DNA from 2 places in the Asticcacaulis sp. P2_B1 genome. Region 2 is predicted to be linked to the other one. Evidence: riboswitches for the same ligand, from Rfam matches in the RefSeq annotation. Region 2 holds a riboswitch; the other holds the start of a gene.
The links. Region 2 has a riboswitch for cobalamin ahead of AC1DX3_RS13870 (TonB-dependent receptor plug domain-containing protein). Riboswitches for the same ligand answer to the same signal wherever they lie in the genome.

Region 1 (8,910 bases), on a different contig from region 2:
CCACCCACACACAAACCGGCGCTTTTCCGGGCCGGGACGACGCCGGCGAAAGAATCCGGCTTGCCACCCGCCGCGCGTCACGCTAATAGCTCGCCTCCCCACTGGATCGGACGCGTAGCTCAGCGGGAGAGCATTCGCTTCACACGCGAAGGGTCACAGGTTCAATCCCTGTCGCGTCCACCAGGGGCACAGCCCCTGGACCCATAACCCGGTAGAGTATACGGCATATCGCGGGGTTCATTCAACTCGTGCCCTTCCCCGCAGTTCGCGCGCGGCGGCGACCATATTGACCAGGGCCGGTTTCACATCCTCCCATTTGCGCGTTTTCAAACCGCAGTCGGGATTGATCCACAACTGATCGTCGGACAAACGCTGGCGCGCCAGTGACAGCAAATCGACCATATCGGCAACGTCGGGTACGCGCGGCGAATGGATGTCATAGACGCCCGGGCCGATGTCATTGGGATAGTCCTGCGTCTTGAAAACATCGAGCAACTCCATCTTCGAACGCGACGTCTCGATGGAGATGACATCGGCATCCATGGCGGCAATGGCGGGCAGGATGTCGTTGAATTCCGAATAGCACATATGGGTGTGGATCTGGGTTTGATCCGCCACGCCCGAAGCGCATAGCCGGAAGGCTTCGACCGCCCAATCGAGATAGGCCTGCCAATCGCCGTGATGCAGAGGCAAACCTTCACGCAAAGCCGCCTCGTCGATCTGGATCATGGCCGCGCCGGCGGCTTCCAAATCCTGCACCTCGTCGCGGATAGCCAGGGCAATCTGCCGGCAGGCCAGCGACCGCGGCACATCATCGCGCACGAACGACCAGTTCAAGATGGTCACCGGACCGGTCAACATGCCCTTGACCGGTTTTTCCGTCAGGGATTGCGCATATTGCCACCACGCCACGGTCATGGCGTTCGGACGATGGACATCACCGAACAGAACAGGCGGCCGTACGCAGCGCGAACCGTAGGATTGCACCCAACCATGTTTGGTAAAGGCAAACCCGGCCAGCTGCTCGCCGAAATATTGCACCATGTCATTGCGTTCGAACTCGCCGTGAACCAGCACATCGAGACCGATCTCCTCCTGCCAGCGGATGGCGCGTACCGTTTCGTCCTTCAGGAAGGCGTCATATTGCGCCGGCGTCAGTTGCCCCTTGGCGTGGGCCGAACGTGCCTGGCGCACCTCGGCGGTTTGCGGAAACGACCCGATCGTCGTGGTCGGAAAAGCCGGCAGAGCGAAGCGCCCGCGCTGAATCTCCGCACGCACCTTGAACGGGCTTAGGCGATGGGCGTGCGCTTCGGTAATCCCGGCCAGACGGGCGGTAACCTCGGGATTGTGGACCTTGGGCGATACCTTGCGCAGGACGGCGGCCGAAACCGAGGCATCCAGTTGCGCCTTGACGGTCTCTCTCCCCTCGCCCAATCCCCTGGCGACGACGGCCAGTTCCGTCATTTTTTGCAGCGAAAAAGCCAGCCAGGATTTCACATCCGGATCGAGCTCGGTTTCCAGGTCGAGATCGATCGGCGTGTGCAGCAGGGAGCATGAAGGCGCGATTTGGAACCTGTGGCGGCCATGGGCGGTAATTACCGGATCCAGACGATCGAGTACTGCGCGCAGGTCGGCTCGCCAGATATTGCGGCCATCGATGCCCCCCAGAGACAGGACCAAGTCTTTTGGCGCCTTGGCCACAACGGTGTCCAATTGTTCCGGGGCACGGACCAGGTCGATATGCAGGCCGGCCACCGGCAAGGCGGCCGCCACATCGAGATTATCGCCCAGCCCGCCGAAATAGCTGGCCACCAGTATCTTGATCTCCGGCACCTCCGTCGCGAACCGGGCATAGGCCTTGCTCAGCGCGGCGGCTGTCGCGACATCGGCGTCGAGCGCCAACACCGGCTCGTCGATTTGCACCCAGTCGGCGCCGGCCGCCGCCAAGCGTTTCAGGATATCGACATAGACGGGGATCAGGGCATCGATCAGCGATACCGGCTCGAAACCGGCTTCGCGGCTTTTGCCGAGGCGGAGATAGGTCACCGGCCCGACCAGGACCGGCCGCGTATGATAACCCAGGGCCTTGGCCTCAAGGAATTCCTCGACGGGCTTCACTGACGATAGCTTGAAGGTCTGATCGCGTGAAAACTCCGGCACCATGTAGTGATAATTGGTGTCGAACCACTTGGTCATTTCCTGCGCTTGTACGCCATGGCCGTGGTGCCGAGTACAGCCGTGGTCACAGGCTTCGTTATGGACATCGGCCTGAGAGCCCCGCGCCATCGCAAAATAGGTATCAAGCGATACCTCGCCGCCGGTCCAGCCGTAGATATCAGGAATGGCGCCGACCATGACGCTGGTATCCAAAACCTGATCATACAGCGAAAAGTCGTTGGACGGGATGATGGTAACATCGTGCGCCTCTTGCCGCGCCCAGTTGCGGGCGCGCAGGTCGCGGGCCGTCTGACGCAGCATCGCTTCGTCGGACTTGCCCGACCAATAGCTTTCGAGGGCGAATTTCAGTTCACGCTTGAGGCCGATACGCGGCGTTCCCAAGGTGGCAACAGGCAGAGACAAATTTGACAAGGCTAGCCCCGAAAAAGAAGGCGGGGTTCAGAGACACGCGGCCGCTATCCGGCAGAAGGCGGCCGGAAGGCTTACGCATGGCCGCGGCGCCCCGCCCGGCATGGATATGAGGTCGATGGCAGGTCTCCTGGCTCACGGGTCAAAGCCTCCGTCCGCCTTCTCGGAGTCGCCTCCAATGGCACGCTTGAACGAAGGCTTACCGTCTACAGTTGCGGGGGCAGCGCCGGCGTCACACCGGCTTCCCTCTTAGCCGCCCACCAAAACCCGGTGCGCGGAACCACGACCATCGCTTTATAGGCGCGGCATTTTTGAGAGTCAATAAAGATATAAAGATATCTTTATATGATTATATGCTATGGATGCACCTCGGCGCGGATATGCAGGTCGATATCGTCGCTGATGAAAAGCTGGAACTTGTCGATGCCGAAATCACGGCGGTGGATGCGCGCCGTGGCGGTAAATTCCATACCCGTGCCGCCCTCTTGGTCAAAGACGACCGTCAGGATGACTGTGCGTGTGACGCCGTGCAAAGTCATGTCGCCCGTGACATTGGCTATCTTCTCGCCGGTCATCTCGATGCGTGTGCTGCGAAACGAGGCGCTGGGGTAATGCGCGGTGTCGAAATAATCTTCGCCCTGCAATTGCTCGTCGAACATGCCGACCCCGGTGCTGAGGGTCGTCATGTCGAGCGTAACATCCACGGCGCTGTCGTCGGGATGGCCAGGATCGAAGGTCAGGGTGCCGTCGACACCGGCGACGCGGCCGGTTGTATGGGCGACCCCGAACGCGCCGGTCGTGAAGGTCACAGACGTGGCCGCTTCGGCCAAGCGGTAGACGCCCGCTGCGTCCTGGGCACAGGCTGCCCCCGCCCAGACCATCATCATCGCTATCAAGATCGCCAGTCGCTTCATCTCAGCCTCCGGCGGATAAATACCGCCGCCCAGGGATCGGGTTCACATACCTCAAAAAAACGCCGTCGCCGTTACCAGCAGGCCGTCACCGTTGTCGATCGGCCGGTCCGGATAATCCGGCACCGGATTGGTCCGCGTCAACGCCATCTCGATCTCGTAGGTGCGCACGCTGACCGCGACACCCGCGCTGAAGTCATATCGCTCTTCGCGAAAGGGACCATTGAGCGGCGTCGCCACCCCGGCATGGGCGAAGGCGCGCCAATGGGTCGACAGTCTGCGCCCGCCGCTGAGATCGACATAGAGGTTATCCCAATTCCGGCCGAAATAATGCGGCGCATAGGACAGCCTGAGACTGATATGTTCGCCCACGACGCCCGCATAGACCTCAGTGAAATCGTAACTATAGCGGCCGTGGACATGCATATTGGTAGCGCCCACCTCCCAGGCCGGTCCCTTTTCCGGCCGCACGACATAGCCGGCATAATCGACATAGCCCAGAAGCCTGAGCCCGCGATTGTCGTCATCGGCGCCGATAAGCGACAGACCGGCATAGGCGCCGCTTCTATGGTCGTAAGACAGATTCAGGCGCACGTCCGGCTGACCGTGGCTGAGCGACAGGCCGCGAAAGCGATAATCGGACTCGGCGCTGGCGCTGAACGCCAGCTGGGCATGAACGGGCGCCGCCCCTGCGACCAGGAGCGCGGGGAAGAGAACCAAGCCGATATGCGACCGCCGAAGACGCATCTAAGGGCGCGCCCGGGAGGCCGAATTTGACGTCGAGGTCTGAGCTAGGCTGTGCGATGCGCCACAGGTGTCGGATTTGGTCGTGGATTCAGCTACCCGCAAAAGCGACGCGCAGGGGTCGATCGCATCGCTCCCCTGCACGGTGATTAAGGATGACGCCGTTTGCGCCCCTGAACTTCGTTCCCGCAGAAGTGCGAAAAGCCCACTGACATGGGCCGCGGCATAGGAACTACCATTGACGAAGAACCAGTTGCCGCCGGGCTGGGTGGTCGGAATATCGTGGCCCGGAGCCCCGAAGACGTGGCGGCCGGGTGGCCCGCCCTCGTCCACTACCGCGATCACGCCGGTGTGCGAGGCCGGAAAGCCTCCGTCGGCCTGGCCGGGGTCGACCGCACCAACGACGGTGATGCCGCGCGACTGCGCCAGGTCGATCAGCCGCGCCAATAGCGGAGCCGACGGTCCGCTCAGACTCATATTGATAACGTCCGCGTTATGATCGACGGCGAAATAGAGCGCCTTGGCCAGGCTGAGCGTGTCGCAGACCGTTGAACTCGCGCTCTCCTGCCAGCACGCCCGCAGGCCCATCAGCCTGGCGCGCGGCGCCACGCCGACAATACCCTGCCCGTTACCGCCGAGGGCAGCGATAATGCCGGCGACACCTGTCCCATGTATTTCCGCCTGGGCCGGCCGGCCGATGACAAAATCCTCGCTCAGCATGACCTGACCGGCCAGATCCGGGTGCTGGCGCTCGATGGCGCTGTCGATGACGGCAATGCGGATATTGCGGCCGGTCGCCATGCGATGCAGGGCGTCGAGTCGCCATTCCTTGGCATCCGGCTGAACAGGGTACAGAGGATCCGCACCGGTCGGGTTCGGGGCTGTGGCCCCTTGCGTGCGATAGGTGCGCATCGGCTCGGCCCAGGCAATCGCCGGATCGCGTGACAAGACGGCGGCGGCGTCCTCGACCGTCCGTTCCGGGGGCACTTCCATAATGTAGCAATCCAGCCCGATCATCGGCATGGGCCAGTCGTCGACCAGCCGCAATCCATTGGCCTTGGCCAACTTCTGCGCAACACGATGGCGTGCCCCACGGCCGTCCCCGCCGCCATAGCTGCCGCCATAGCCGGCGCCAGGACTGTAATGCTCCGCCGGCAGGCGCAGCATGACCAGTATCTGATGACTGGGATCAGAAACGGGCGCGGCTTCCGCCGGCACAGCCAGCATGGGCGCCGCCAACATCATCAGCAGAACCATTACATAACGCAACAAACGGGAACAACCTTGGCTCACGGAGCGTCTCCGGCATCGACCGGTTCGGCAAGGACGATTGCGCGATCACCGCGCAATCGGGTCACGGCTGCATCGCGATCGCCGGCGGGCACACTCAAAAGGTAGGCGTCGGCCGCCGTCGGTCCATCGACCATGCGGGCATGGTTGTCGCGCAGGGCCTGGCGCAGATCGCGTTCGCTGACCTCGGGCCGGAAGACGACGACGATATTGCCGGCGACCGCAACCGGCTTGGCGCCCAATGCATGATATTGGGGTTGCGGTTGCGCCGGGCGCGTCGCCTGCCAGCCGAAGACACCGACGCCGATGAACAGCAGGCTAAATTGTGCTGCCACCGCCCAACGCAGCCATGGCGCACTGGCCCGCCATTGCTGGTCGATGCGGCTCAGTTGACCTGGGCGTTGCGGCGCCGATGCCATCTGTTCACGCAAGGCTGCCCAACCGCTGTCGATGTGCCCGGCCTTGTCCTCGGGGAGGTCCGCGACCTCGGCTTGTAAATGGCGCTCGGCGGCAAGGTCGGCCTGGCATTGTACACAGGTCTTGAGATGGAGATCGACACGCGCCTTTTCCTCGTCGTCAAGACGGCCGGTCACGTACCACGGCAAAAGCATGCTGACCTCGTCGTGGAGGTCGCCGTGCAGGGGGATGATGCGTCCTGTCATGTCCGCCTCACAACCAGTCGACCAGCTGACCTGCCAGCCGGGACCTCAGGTTCCGGCGGGCATGGTACATCCGGGTCTTTATGGTGTCCACCGGACAGTCCATGATCTCCGCGATCTCGCGATAGCCCATCTCGTGAAAATAGGCGAGATCGACCACGGTTCTGTGATCGCGGGTCAGGTCATCGAGCGCCTCGGCCAGGGCCGCCCGCGTCTGGCTTTGCCCCAGCAACTGTTCGGGGCCTGCCTCGCCACTGGGACGCTTTTCGGCGAATGTGTCTTCCATGGGTTCATCCAATTTGCGCAGCGCCTTGAGCGCCTTGCGATAAGCGATGGCAAATATCCAGGTCGAAACCTTGCTGCCGCCGTTGAAGCTGTCGGCGCGGTTCCACACCACCATCAAGGTGTCATTGAGCACTTCTTCGACCATCACCGGGCGCCGCAGCATGCGCATCAGGAAGTGCGATAAACGCGAATGATAGGTGCGGTACAAAGTCTCGAAAGCACGCAGGTCGCCCAGGCGAACAGCTTCGATCAGCCGGACATCGTCCTGCGCCATCGTGGTCCCTCGCTTGCCGCCCGTTTCCTGCCTCGTCAGCATGCCGCCTCCTTTAAGAGGAGTATATGCCCGGAGGTGGCGAAAAGGTTCATCGCGATTCCAATTTTTTGAAAAAAACTCACCCTTCCCGGGGCTGCTCGGGAAGGGTGAGGACGCGTGAAGACGGCGTTCGTCCGGGGGGCTTGACGCCGCTTCACAAGTACAGGCGATTTATTGCCACGACACCTCGGTTACTGGGCGACAATGCTACCGAAGGCGCCGTGGGTCTCATCGCCTGGACCGGCAGCGTAGTAGAGGGTATTGGCCGACAAATTGTGCTGGCCGTTGCCGAAAGCTATGCCCCACAGGCCGGGGACAACGATGGCGGTGCCGGCCGCATCCTTGACCGTGCCGACCATGGTTCCGGTCGCCGGGTCGTAGACATTGATGGTACCGTCGCCGAAATTGCCCACCAGTAAGTCATTGGCGAACATGCCGAAACCGGCCGGCGCCATGGCCATGCCCCACGGCGCGTTGAGCGAACCACCGCTGATCAGGCGTTTCACCAGGGTGCCGTCGGCGTCGAAAATATCGACATAGCCGAGGCCGGCGCCCGCCATTTCTTCACCGGTCGCCGGGTCAACCTTGGCATAGGCGACATAGACCTGGCCGCCCATGGCCTGGACGTTGAACGGCGCATAACCTGCCGGCAAGGTGGGGTCTGTAAAGCCGCCGGCGACGGCGATCTTGTCGAAAGTGCCGTTGAAGACATCGATGCGCGCATTATGGAAATCGGCGGCATAGAGGCGGTTGACCGTGCCGTTCAAGATGGCAAGACCGGTATAGACCGCGCCACCGGCGCTGCCGTCATAGACCGTGAAGGCATTATTGGCGTCGACGTCGGGCGACCAGGCGGCGATGGTGCCGCCGATGGTGTCGAAGATAAACAGGCTGACACCGCTGAGCGGTCCACCATAGACGCCGCCGCCTCCGCCGCCACCATTATCGAGTACGAAGCTGGCGCCGGCATTGTAGACCACCCCGGTCGGCAGGGCCAAACCACCCGCCCCGGCGGGAATACTCACCACCGGTGCCTGCAACACGCCGGCGCCATCATAGAGCGTCGATTTCGAAGTGCCGTTGTCGGCCACCCAGGCGTAGCCCGCGGGATTGAAGGCCAGCCCCCAGCCATTGACCAGATTGGCGTCGGTGTGAGCGCCGGCGCCGGCCTGGTCGGAGGTCAGGATGCTGGCCGAAAAGGCGCTGGCTGCGCTGCTGGAGCTTGAACTACTGGAGCTGGATGACGAGCCGCCACCTCCGCCATAGCCACCACCACCACTGCCGCCGCCATAACCGCCACCACAGGCCGCCAGGGCCACCAGGCCGACAGCCATGGTCGCGCCGGCGATCGCCTTGTTCCTCGTCATGCCACGCCACGTTTTCATGAACATTCTCCACCATCAGACCGGCGTATCGCCGTCGCTGAATGAATGCCCGCGGACGGGAGAAGCGTTCATGGCCGAAGAAAAAAAGCTTCGAAAAAATTAGCCGTCCTGCTTATCTTCGCGCAGGATGCCTTCCAGCTCCTCGCGGCTCAGCTTGGCGAAACTGATCATGTCCGGTTCGCTTTCGAAGAATTCGAAGGACTTTTTCAGGGTGGCGATGTCATGGGCGCGGAATTTCTTGGCCTTTCGGTCCATGTCGGCCTTGCTGTGGCCCATGGCGATCATGGCGTCGTGGGCCAGGGTCAGTGACGAGTCGAGTGTTTCGCGGTGGTAATAATCGACGCCGGCGCGATGCAGTTCGTAGGCATGGCGCCGGTTGCGCGCCCGGGCAAAGACCTTGAGCTTAGGGAAGTTGGCCTTGGCCTGTTTGACGATGTCGACCGCGGCGTCGGCGTCGTCTATGGCGACGATCAGCATGCTGGCTTCGTGGATGCCGGCACTGCGCAGCAGATCCATGCGCGTCGCATCACCGAAATAGGCCTTGAAACCGAAACGGCCGACGGCTTCGACCTGATCGGGGCTTTTCTCCAGCACGGTGACTTTCACACCCTGGGACAGCATGAAACGGCCGACGATCTGACCGAAACGGCCGAAGCCGGCGATAATGACCGGGTTGTGCTCGCTGATCGTATCGTAGTCGCGTTCCGGCAGCCGGCTCATAAATTGCGGCAGGATGA
Region 2 (8,910 bases):
GGTCGCCGGTCGCGGTCGATTCGCGGTGCCGTCTCGCTTCGCCTTCGCTCATGCCGGCGAAGAAGTTCCAGTTCTTGTTGTACTCGGCGGCGTGGCCGGTACAGAAATTGTAGTACTCGTTCATCATGTCGCGCGATTTCGGGGCGCGCGCCGTCGATGCCTTATGGCACTCAGGCCATTCGCACTGGATCTGCCCAGGTTTCAAATGCAGGACATCGTCCTCCGGACGGCGCGTATGTTCCTCGCCTTCCTTGGGCGGACGGATACGCATATCCATGAATTTGGGCTTGTACTTAAATCCTTCGCTCATATGATGAACTATGATCCTAAAATCTTAACAGAGGGTCGAGAAACTTAACGGATGAAGAGGGCCGAATTATGGGCGCCATCGCCGATCGCTTGAGATCGAAACTTGACCAGGCCCTCCGTCCCCGGGTTCTTGAGATAACCGACGACAGCGCCAAACATAGTGGGCATTCGGGTGCGCGTGAAGGGGGGGAGAGCCATTTTTCCGTGTTAATCGTATCCGAAGCCTTCGAAGGCCTGGGTCGTGTGGCGCGACAGAGACTGGTCAACGTCACTTTGGCGGAAGAATTGGCCGGTCCGGTGCATGCGCTTAGCCTGAAAACCCTGACGCCTGCCGAATCGAAAGCCGAATCGGGCGCGGAATAAAACCTTGTCGGCGCTCAAAACTCCTTAAGTAATTTGTGCGATCCTGTCGGCCTTGACATAAGGTTGGGGCGACCAGGTGCTGCAAAACTTGAAGAGATTTTGGCGAAACCGCGCGGGTAACACCGTCATGATGTTCGCCCTGGCCATCCCGGCGATCTTTATTGCCGTCGGCGGCGCCATCGATTTCAGCCGTGTCACCCAGGCCCGAGCCGAGCTCCAGGACGCGGCCGATGTCGCCAGCGTCGGCTCGATCGCCGTCAATTCCCCCGCCTTCAAGGCCGGCCTGTCGATGACCAGTGGCGATATCCCGATCGGCGCCACCAAGGCTCAGACCATTTTCGCCGCCAACCAGCAAAAGATGGCCGACGTGTCGAACATCAAGGTAACGGCCAAGGTCACCAAGGTCGACACTACCATGACCTCGGTCGTCACGGTCACCGGCACCTACAAGACCTATATGCTGGGCCTGATCGGCCTGAGTACATTGCCGGTCAATGTGAAGTCGACCTCGTCGGCGACCGTCCCGCCCTATATCGATTTTTATCTGTTGCTCGACAACAGCCCCTCCATGGGTCTTGGGGCAACCTATGCCGATATCGATAAATTGGTAGCCGCTACAGCCAATTCCCCGGGCAAGGAAAAAAGTTGTGCCTTCGCTTGCCATGAAACCGGGCCGTTCAGCGGCGCCCATCCTGCGACTACCCCGGAACGCTATACCTTGGCCAAAACCTTGGGCGTCACGTTGCGAATCGACGTTGTGCGCCAGGCGACACAAAACCTGATGACGACGGCGAAGAAAACCGAAAGCCTGGCCGGACAGTACCGGATGGCGATCTATGATTTCGGGCTGTCCGCGGAGACGATCGACCAGCAAAACCCTGTGCCCTATCTGGTAAGTGCGCTGACCAGCGACCTTGACGGATCAGCAACCAAAGCGGCGACCATCGATCTGATGACCGTGCCCTATCAAAATTATAACAACGACCGGCAAACCAATTTCAAGTCGATGTTGACGGGAATGAACATTATTATTCCTGCGTCCGGGGATGGCACCTCGTCCGGCAAACCACAGCAGGTCCTGTTTTTTGTCTCGGATGGTGTCAATGACGGCTATGATTGTTCACGTAACGACGGCAATCCTTGCCGCAGCATTACGCCCCTGGATACGACGCAGTGTAAAGCCATGAAGGCGCGCGGTGTCAAAATTGCCGTGCTATATACGACGTACCTGTCGCTTGCGGGCAAAGACAAGTTCTATGACCAGCATGTTGCCGGCTATGTACCGCCCAAATCGGGTACCGATCAAATCGCCGCCCAAATGGAAGCCTGCGCCTCGCCCGGATTCTATTTCGAGGTCAGCCCCAGCCAAGGCATTTCCGATGCCATGAACGCCCTGTTCACCAAGGTTATCTCGGTCGTTCGGATCAATTCGTAACGGATGGCTTGACGGCATAGGCGTCTGCCATTAGTCACCGACCTGTGCCAATGGTGCTTCCCTTACGGGAAGATAATAGGGAACCGGGTGTAACTCCCGGACTGTCCCCGCAACTGTAAGCGCCGAGCTTTGCTGCCCTATGTCACTCGTGCAAGCGGGGAAGACTGCAGTTCAAGCGTTCGAGACGCGAGTCAGGAAACCTGCCTTGGCTGTCGTCCTTTGCGTAGCCGGGAAGTGCAGCGCGAGCGGGGAATGAAGCCGGATGCCAGGATTGGGTGCGGCGTCAATCAACTCGAGAGACGATGTTTTGTCAGCCTGGCGGCTGCGAACCTTCGTGTCCGCCCGGCTTTCGTCCCTGACCGAAAGGCCGTTTCCGTGTTGAAACCCGCCCTCCTCCTCACCGCCTCCCTGCTGGCCTTTCCCGCCTGCCTCCACGCCGAACAGACCACCGAAGTCGTCGTCACCGTCACCCGCGAGAGCCTACCGGTGTCAAAACTCGGCCAGCCGGTCGATGTCCTGACCGCCGCCGACATCAAATCCTATCAATCCCTGTTCATCGCCGACCTGCTCACGCATACGACCGACCTGACCGTGGCGCACAATGGCGGACCGGGTGAAGCCGCTGCTGCCTCGATCCGCGGCGCCGGCGCCGACCATACCCTTTATCTGCTCGACGGCATCCGCCTCAACGACCCGTCCCAGGTCGGCGGCGGCACCAATCTCGGCCTTTTGACCACGGGCGACGCCGATCGCATCGAAGTCCTGCGCGGACCGCTGTCGACCCTTTGGGGTTCGGGCGCCCTGGGCGGCGTGATCAGCATCACCAGCCATACGCCCAGCCGGCCGCTGGAAGGCGGCTTTGCCCTCGAAGGCTTCGATCGCTACGGCTCGGCACGTGCCGATATTGGCGGCAAGCGCGGCGGCCTGACCTGGGGCCTGGCCGGCAGCGCCTATAATGACGACGGCGTTTCGGCCTTCGCCGGCGGCACGGAAAAGGACGGCTTTGCCCAAACCTCCCTCCGCGGCCGCCTGGCCTACGACCTGGGCGCCACCACCCTGCACGCCTTCGCCAGCAAGACCCACAGCCGCAACGACTATGACGGCTACGTCCCGCCTTTCTATAATTTCGGCGACACCGGCGACTTCGGCAAGACCGACACGACCATCGCGGCCGTTGGTTTGACCAACCGCTACAGTGCAGGCGAACAAAGCCTGTCCCTGGCTGAAACCGATACCCAACGCGACGATTTCTACGAAGGCGGCACACCGAGCTTCAGCGCCCGCGGCCATATCCAATCGGCCGATTACCATGCCTCGTATAGCTTCGGCGCCACGCGCCTGCTGGGCGGCTTGGCCTATGAACGCGACAGCATGTCGGGCGACAGCCGAGCCTCGGCCACCCTGGCCAGCATCTATGGCCAGGTGACCCGCGACTTCGGTCCGGTGGCGGCCAGCTTAAGCGCCCGTCACGACGATGCCTCCAGCTTCGGTGGACTCGATATCGCCCAAGTGTCCCTGAGCGCACCCGTCGCTGAGCATTGGCGTCTGCATGCCAGCGCCGGTACCGGCGTCAAGGCGCCCAGCCTGTATCAGCTTTACAGCTTCTACGGCACGGACAGCCTGAAGGTCGAGAAGGCCGTCAGCATCGATGCCGGCGTCGATTACACCTTCGGCAACGGCGTCGTGACGGCGACCGTGTTCGAGCGTCATGTCCGCGACCAGATCGATTTCGTGTCGCCGGACGCCAGTCATTGCACGGCGTCGCAGATCTTCGGCTGTTACGCCAATATCGACCGCACCCGCGCCATCGGGCTGGAACTGGGTCTGACCCAGGACCTGACCGCCAGCCTGCATTTGAAGGCGAACTATACCTTCTTGGGCACGCGCAACCAATCGACGGGCTTTGCCGGCAACCGTCTGCCGCGGACGCCGGAACAGCTGGGCAGTGCCGACCTGAGTTGGGACGCGACGGATCGGCTAACCCTCGGCCTGGGCGTCCGTCATGCCGGCGAGGCCTTCGACGACGTCTATAACGGCCGGCAGCTGGACGCCTATACCCTGGCCGATCTTCGCGCCAATTATGCGTTGAATGACCGGTTCAGTCTTTATGGCCGTGTCGAAAACGCCGGCGACACGCGGTATGAGACGGCCGCCGATTACGGCCAGACCGGCCGGCGCCTGTGGTTGGGTATCCAGGTACGTTTATTTTAGACCTATCCCCTAAATGGGGGGTGCGGTCAGGAAATTGTCTGAGTAAGGTGACAGCGTTCTTTCAGAACGATTTCATATCAGACCAGCCGCAGGAGCTCCAACTCTCCTGCGGCTTTTTTTGCCGCGATGAAAGCGCCGATAGCGGTATCGCCCTGCCGACGAGATTCGGAGTAGCCCGTGCCCGATACAGGCATAACCCGCACTCCGAATCCCCGGCCGGCCAGATTGATGCGGTATTATAATACTGCTAAACTGCACATCGCCACATGACATTGCCGGCCACCGATTAGGCCGTGCAAGGACCATCATGGCCGGACATCGGAGATTCGGAGCGCCGATTTTCCTGAATTATGGCAACGGCTACTCCGAATCTCGCCGCCAGGTATTTCGACCGGCCAGGGGCCCGCTAAAGCAAATCCATGCTTTCGTCTGTCTCTATTGGCTCTCGGCGTTGAAATCCGCCTTGCCGCCCGACTTGGCCACGACCTCGATACCGCCGATGACCATGGTCTTATCGACCGCCTTCAGCATGTCGTAGAGGGTCAGGCCGGCAACGGCGACGGCCGTCAGGGCCTCCATCTCGACCCCGGTCTGGCCCGAGGTGCGAACCTCGGCGCGAACCGAAAACCCCGGCAGGGCATCGTCCATGGCGATCTCGACCATGACCTTGGTCAGGCTGAGCGGATGACACAGCGGAATCAGGTCCGAGGTCCGCTTGGCCGCCATGACGCCGGCCAGTTCCGCCGTCGAGATGACCGCGCCCTTGGGTGTCTTGCCCTGGCGCACCAGGTCGAGCGTAACCATGGCACAGGTCAGGTGGCCGACCGCCACGGCTGTCCTCGCTGTGACGGGCTTGGCCGAGACATCGACCATGCGGGCACGGCCGGCCTCATCGACATGCGACAGATCAGTCATGCTTCCACCTTTGCAAGTCTTCCGTGTCCACGGCGCGCGGCTCGATCCAGCGCGAACCGTCCGCGGTTATTTCCCGCTTCCATAATGCCGCCTCGCTTTTCAACCGGTCCATGGCGTAGTCGACCGCCTCGAACGCCGCCCGCCGGTGTTTTGACGCCGCCGCAACGAAGACGATCGCCTCCCCCACCTTGACCTCGGCGCAGCGATGCAGGACCGTCAAAGCCGTGACATCGAAACGCGCTATCGCCGCCGCGGCAATCTCTTGCAGCGAACGTTCGCTCATGCCGGGATACCAGTCGAGATAGAGGGCCAGGGTTCCGGCATCGCCACGCACCACGCCGGTAAAACTGACCACCGCTCCGGCCGCCCCGTGGACCGCCATGAACGCCGCTTGAGCCTCCACGGCATCGAGATCGCCTTCGAGCAAACGCACATCCAGCATCGCGCTCATCCTCCCGAAAACAGCGAGAAAAAGGCGACCTCATCGCCGTCGCTCAAGGTTTGGTCGGCTGTTGCCTGGAACTGATTGACGCTCATACGCACCGTTGCGCGCGTCGCTTCGTCGAACAAACTGTCGCGCAAGGCGATCAGGCTCAGCCCTTCGGCTGGCCGATCCACCGTCATCCGCCGGCGGCCGGCGACATCCGCCATGCGTCCGAAGAACAAAACCTCAACCATGACTGTTATCCATGACCTTGCCCATGACCTCGACGGAAACTTCCCCGCCATAATTGCAAAATTCTACACTTATCAGAGCTTAAGCGCTTGATAAAAGAGTCATAACCGTTTCAATAGCGTGGATTAGATACAACGCCGGATTATTCATGAGCCTGCCCAATTACCGACTTTTGCGCTTGCTCTCACGGCTTTCAGGCAAAACTCCCCATAGTCTGCCCCTGCCCGATCCCAGTGATCCGACGTCATTCAAGGCCCTGCTGCACCGGCCGCAAGTCTATCTCGACACCCAGGCGCTCAAGAGTTTCTATGCCGGCAAGCGCATTATGGTTACCGGCGCGGGCGGTTCGATCGGTTCGGAAATCGCCAAGCAGGCCTTGTCTTTGGGCGCCGCCCACGTCTCGCTGATCGATCACTCGGAACTGGCGCTCTATGAGATCGACCGCGCCATCCGCCAGGACTTCCCCGGTGTCTGCGCCCGGCCGATTCTGTGTTCCATCCGGCGCAAGGAGCGTTTCGCCGCCGTCGTCGCCGAGCAAAAGCCGGACGTCATCTTCCACGCCGCCGCGTTGAAACACGTGCCGATGGTCGAAATGAACCCGTCGGAAAGCGTGCTGACCAATGTGTTGGGTACCCAATATGTCATCGACGCCGCGAAGGCCGCGGGGGTCGAGCAACTGGTTCTGATCTCATCCGACAAGGCCGTGGCGCCGTCGTCGCTGATGGGCGCCACCAAGCGGTTGGCCGAGCATCTGATCCGCACGCAGATTTCCGGCACCCACCAGGCCTGCGTCGTCCGTTTCGGCAATGTCCTGGGCTCGACCGGTTCGGTCGTGCCTTTGTTCAAGTCGCAAATCGAGCGCGGCGGACCGATTACCCTGACCGACCGCGAAGCCGAACGTTATTTCATGACCATTTTCGAGGCGGTGCAGTTGGTCCTGACCTCGGCCATGAACAACGCCCAGACGCCCGACCACAAGTCCGGCCTCTACATCCTGGAAATGGGCACGCCGATCAAGATCTACGACCTGGCCAAGCGCATGCTGGAACTGTACGGCCTGCGCGAAAAGGATATCGAGATCACCTTTACGGGCTTACGCGAAGGCGAGAAGATCACCGAAGCCCTGGTCGACGACAATGAGGTGCGCCAGGCCCTGCTGCCCGGGATTTTCGAAGTCGCCAACCAGGCCAATGTCGAACCGATCCCCGACGCGGTGATGCAGACCCTCTACGGATTGGCCCAGGAAGGCCACGACGAACAGGCCAAGACCATGGTGTTCAACCTGGTCAAATCGTTGCGCGCTCCGCAAGGATAAGGCCGTGCCGGTCAAGCTTGCCATTGTCGGCACGTCCAATTCTGTTTTGCGTATCGGCTATGTCAGCGGCCTGGCCCGCACGGACGGCATCGACATTATCGCCAACATGTCCATCGGTTCCAGCCACTCGATCCTGGCGCCCATGGCGATCCGGGACGAAGTCCTCGACGAGGCCGATTTCGTCATTTTCGACTTTACGGTCAACGAACAGCGCGCCCTGAACCGGCAGATGTACAATCTCGACACCATGCGCGAGATGTTCTTCTACCTTTTGGCAAAGTGTCAGCGCCACAGCGTTGTCCCGGTCTTCCTGTTCATGCCCATGCGTTTGCACGAAGACGGCTATACCGTTATGGCCGAGTATATGGCCCTGTGCGAGCGGTATGGCGTTTTCTATGTCGATCCCTCGCCACTGGTCAGGTCCGAAGCCGCCCGATTAGAAAAAACGTGGCACGACGTCTTTTCAGACTTTCACCACTTGATCCCTGAGGTGGCCGAAAACGTCGGTTGCTACCTCGGAGAGGCGCTGAAAACCATTGACCTGTCGAAGGGGCCTACGAACAGGGTATCCAGTCCGGACTTCACCTTTGCGCCGGCGCCGCCTTTCGCCGATGGACTGAGCGTTATCGATCGCGCGACCGCCCTGATCCGCTGCAGCCTGGTCCGCATGGTGCCGGGGGAAAGCATGACCGTTTCTGTTGACGGCGACGCGTCTGTCGTCGGCATTGCGCTGAACATGTCACGCACCAATGCCAATCTGCGCCTGGAAGGCCGTACTCGCATGATAAAACGGCTGGCTCACCCAAATTATGATGTCAAGGCCGGGCTCAGAGCCGTGGTCTGGCAGTTAATGACCCCTCTCCAAACCGCCGACGGGGGTGTGTTGTTGACTTGCGAAGCCGACCGCAATGATGACAGTATCGAATCCAACGATCACTATGCCCGGCACATCCATCACGCCAGACCTGAACTTGAAATCGCCGGCTTGATCTTGCGCAGCGCCACCCGTTCTACCGAACTGGACTGGCCGGCGTTTAACCGTCCCAACATGACGTTGATATAAACCATTTACGATTTGGAATACGGATCTTCGGCGTCGGGGTCGTCAGTGGCCTGGAACTCGTACCAGATGCCGTTGAGGACACCGACCGCGACGGCCAGGCCGACACCCAATATCCATGAAAAATACCACACAGTGTTCTCCTTAATAGAGGTCGGGATTGGTTTTGAGATGCGATACGCCGACGCGGCCGAACAGGACCTTGTAAACCCAGGCGGTGTAGAACAGTACCACCGGCAGCAGCACACCGGTGACCAGCAGCATGATGCCCAGGGTCATATGCGAGCTCGACGCTGTCCATACCAGCAGGCTGGAATGGGCGTCGACCGTGCTGGGGAGGATGATGGGGAACATAGAGCAGCCGACCGTGGAAATGATCCCGACGACGCCCAGGGATGAACCACCGAAGGCCAGCCACTCGTTCTTCAGGCGCAGGCCCAGCATGGCGGCAACGGGTCCGACGAACCCCAAAACAGGCGCCGCCCACATCCACGGATACTTGCCGTAGTTGAGCAGCCAGGCCCCAGCCTGAGGCACGACGGTCGCCCGCGTCGGGTTGGACGGTCCGTCGGCCGCCACGTCACCCACGACGCTGAAACCAAGGCCACCAAAACGGACGAAGACAA

Region 1: another riboswitch for cobalamin. It lies ahead of metE (5-methyltetrahydropteroyltriglutamate--homocysteine S-methyltransferase); the one in region 2 lies ahead of AC1DX3_RS13870 (TonB-dependent receptor plug domain-containing protein).

What each region holds. Positions count from the first base shown of each region.
Region 1 covers NZ_JBFUDD010000001.1:737,008-745,917, forward strand. Annotated here, with positions in the region: tRNA gene AC1DX3_RS03540 (tRNA-Val) at 109-183, shown strand; gene metE (5-methyltetrahydropteroyltriglutamate--homocysteine S-methyltransferase) at 238-2,580, opposite strand; cobalamin riboswitch at 2,690-2,886, opposite strand; gene AC1DX3_RS03550 (YceI family protein) at 2,943-3,500, opposite strand; gene AC1DX3_RS03555 (TorF family putative porin) at 3,552-4,244, opposite strand; gene AC1DX3_RS03560 (S8 family peptidase) at 4,245-5,534, opposite strand; gene AC1DX3_RS03565 (zf-HC2 domain-containing protein) at 5,531-6,193, opposite strand; gene AC1DX3_RS03570 (RNA polymerase sigma factor) at 6,201-6,791, opposite strand; gene AC1DX3_RS03575 (TIGR03118 family protein) at 6,980-8,173, opposite strand; gene AC1DX3_RS03580 (monovalent cation:proton antiporter-2 (CPA2) family protein) at 8,273-8,910, opposite strand, start outside.
Region 2 covers NZ_JBFUDD010000005.1:98,309-107,218, reverse strand. Annotated here, with positions in the region: gene AC1DX3_RS13885 (J domain-containing protein) at 1-310, opposite strand, end outside; gene AC1DX3_RS13880 (BolA family protein) at 379-672, shown strand; gene AC1DX3_RS13875 (TadE/TadG family type IV pilus assembly protein) at 800-2,107, shown strand; cobalamin riboswitch at 2,142-2,329, shown strand; gene AC1DX3_RS13870 (TonB-dependent receptor plug domain-containing protein) at 2,483-4,318, shown strand; gene moaC (cyclic pyranopterin monophosphate synthase MoaC) at 4,754-5,233, opposite strand; gene AC1DX3_RS13860 (molybdenum cofactor biosynthesis protein MoaE) at 5,226-5,684, opposite strand; gene AC1DX3_RS13855 (MoaD/ThiS family protein) at 5,681-5,911, opposite strand; gene AC1DX3_RS13850 (polysaccharide biosynthesis protein) at 6,058-7,224, shown strand; gene AC1DX3_RS13845 (hypothetical protein) at 7,229-8,287, shown strand; gene cydX (cytochrome bd-I oxidase subunit CydX) at 8,293-8,418, opposite strand; gene cydB (cytochrome d ubiquinol oxidase subunit II) at 8,429-8,910, opposite strand, start outside.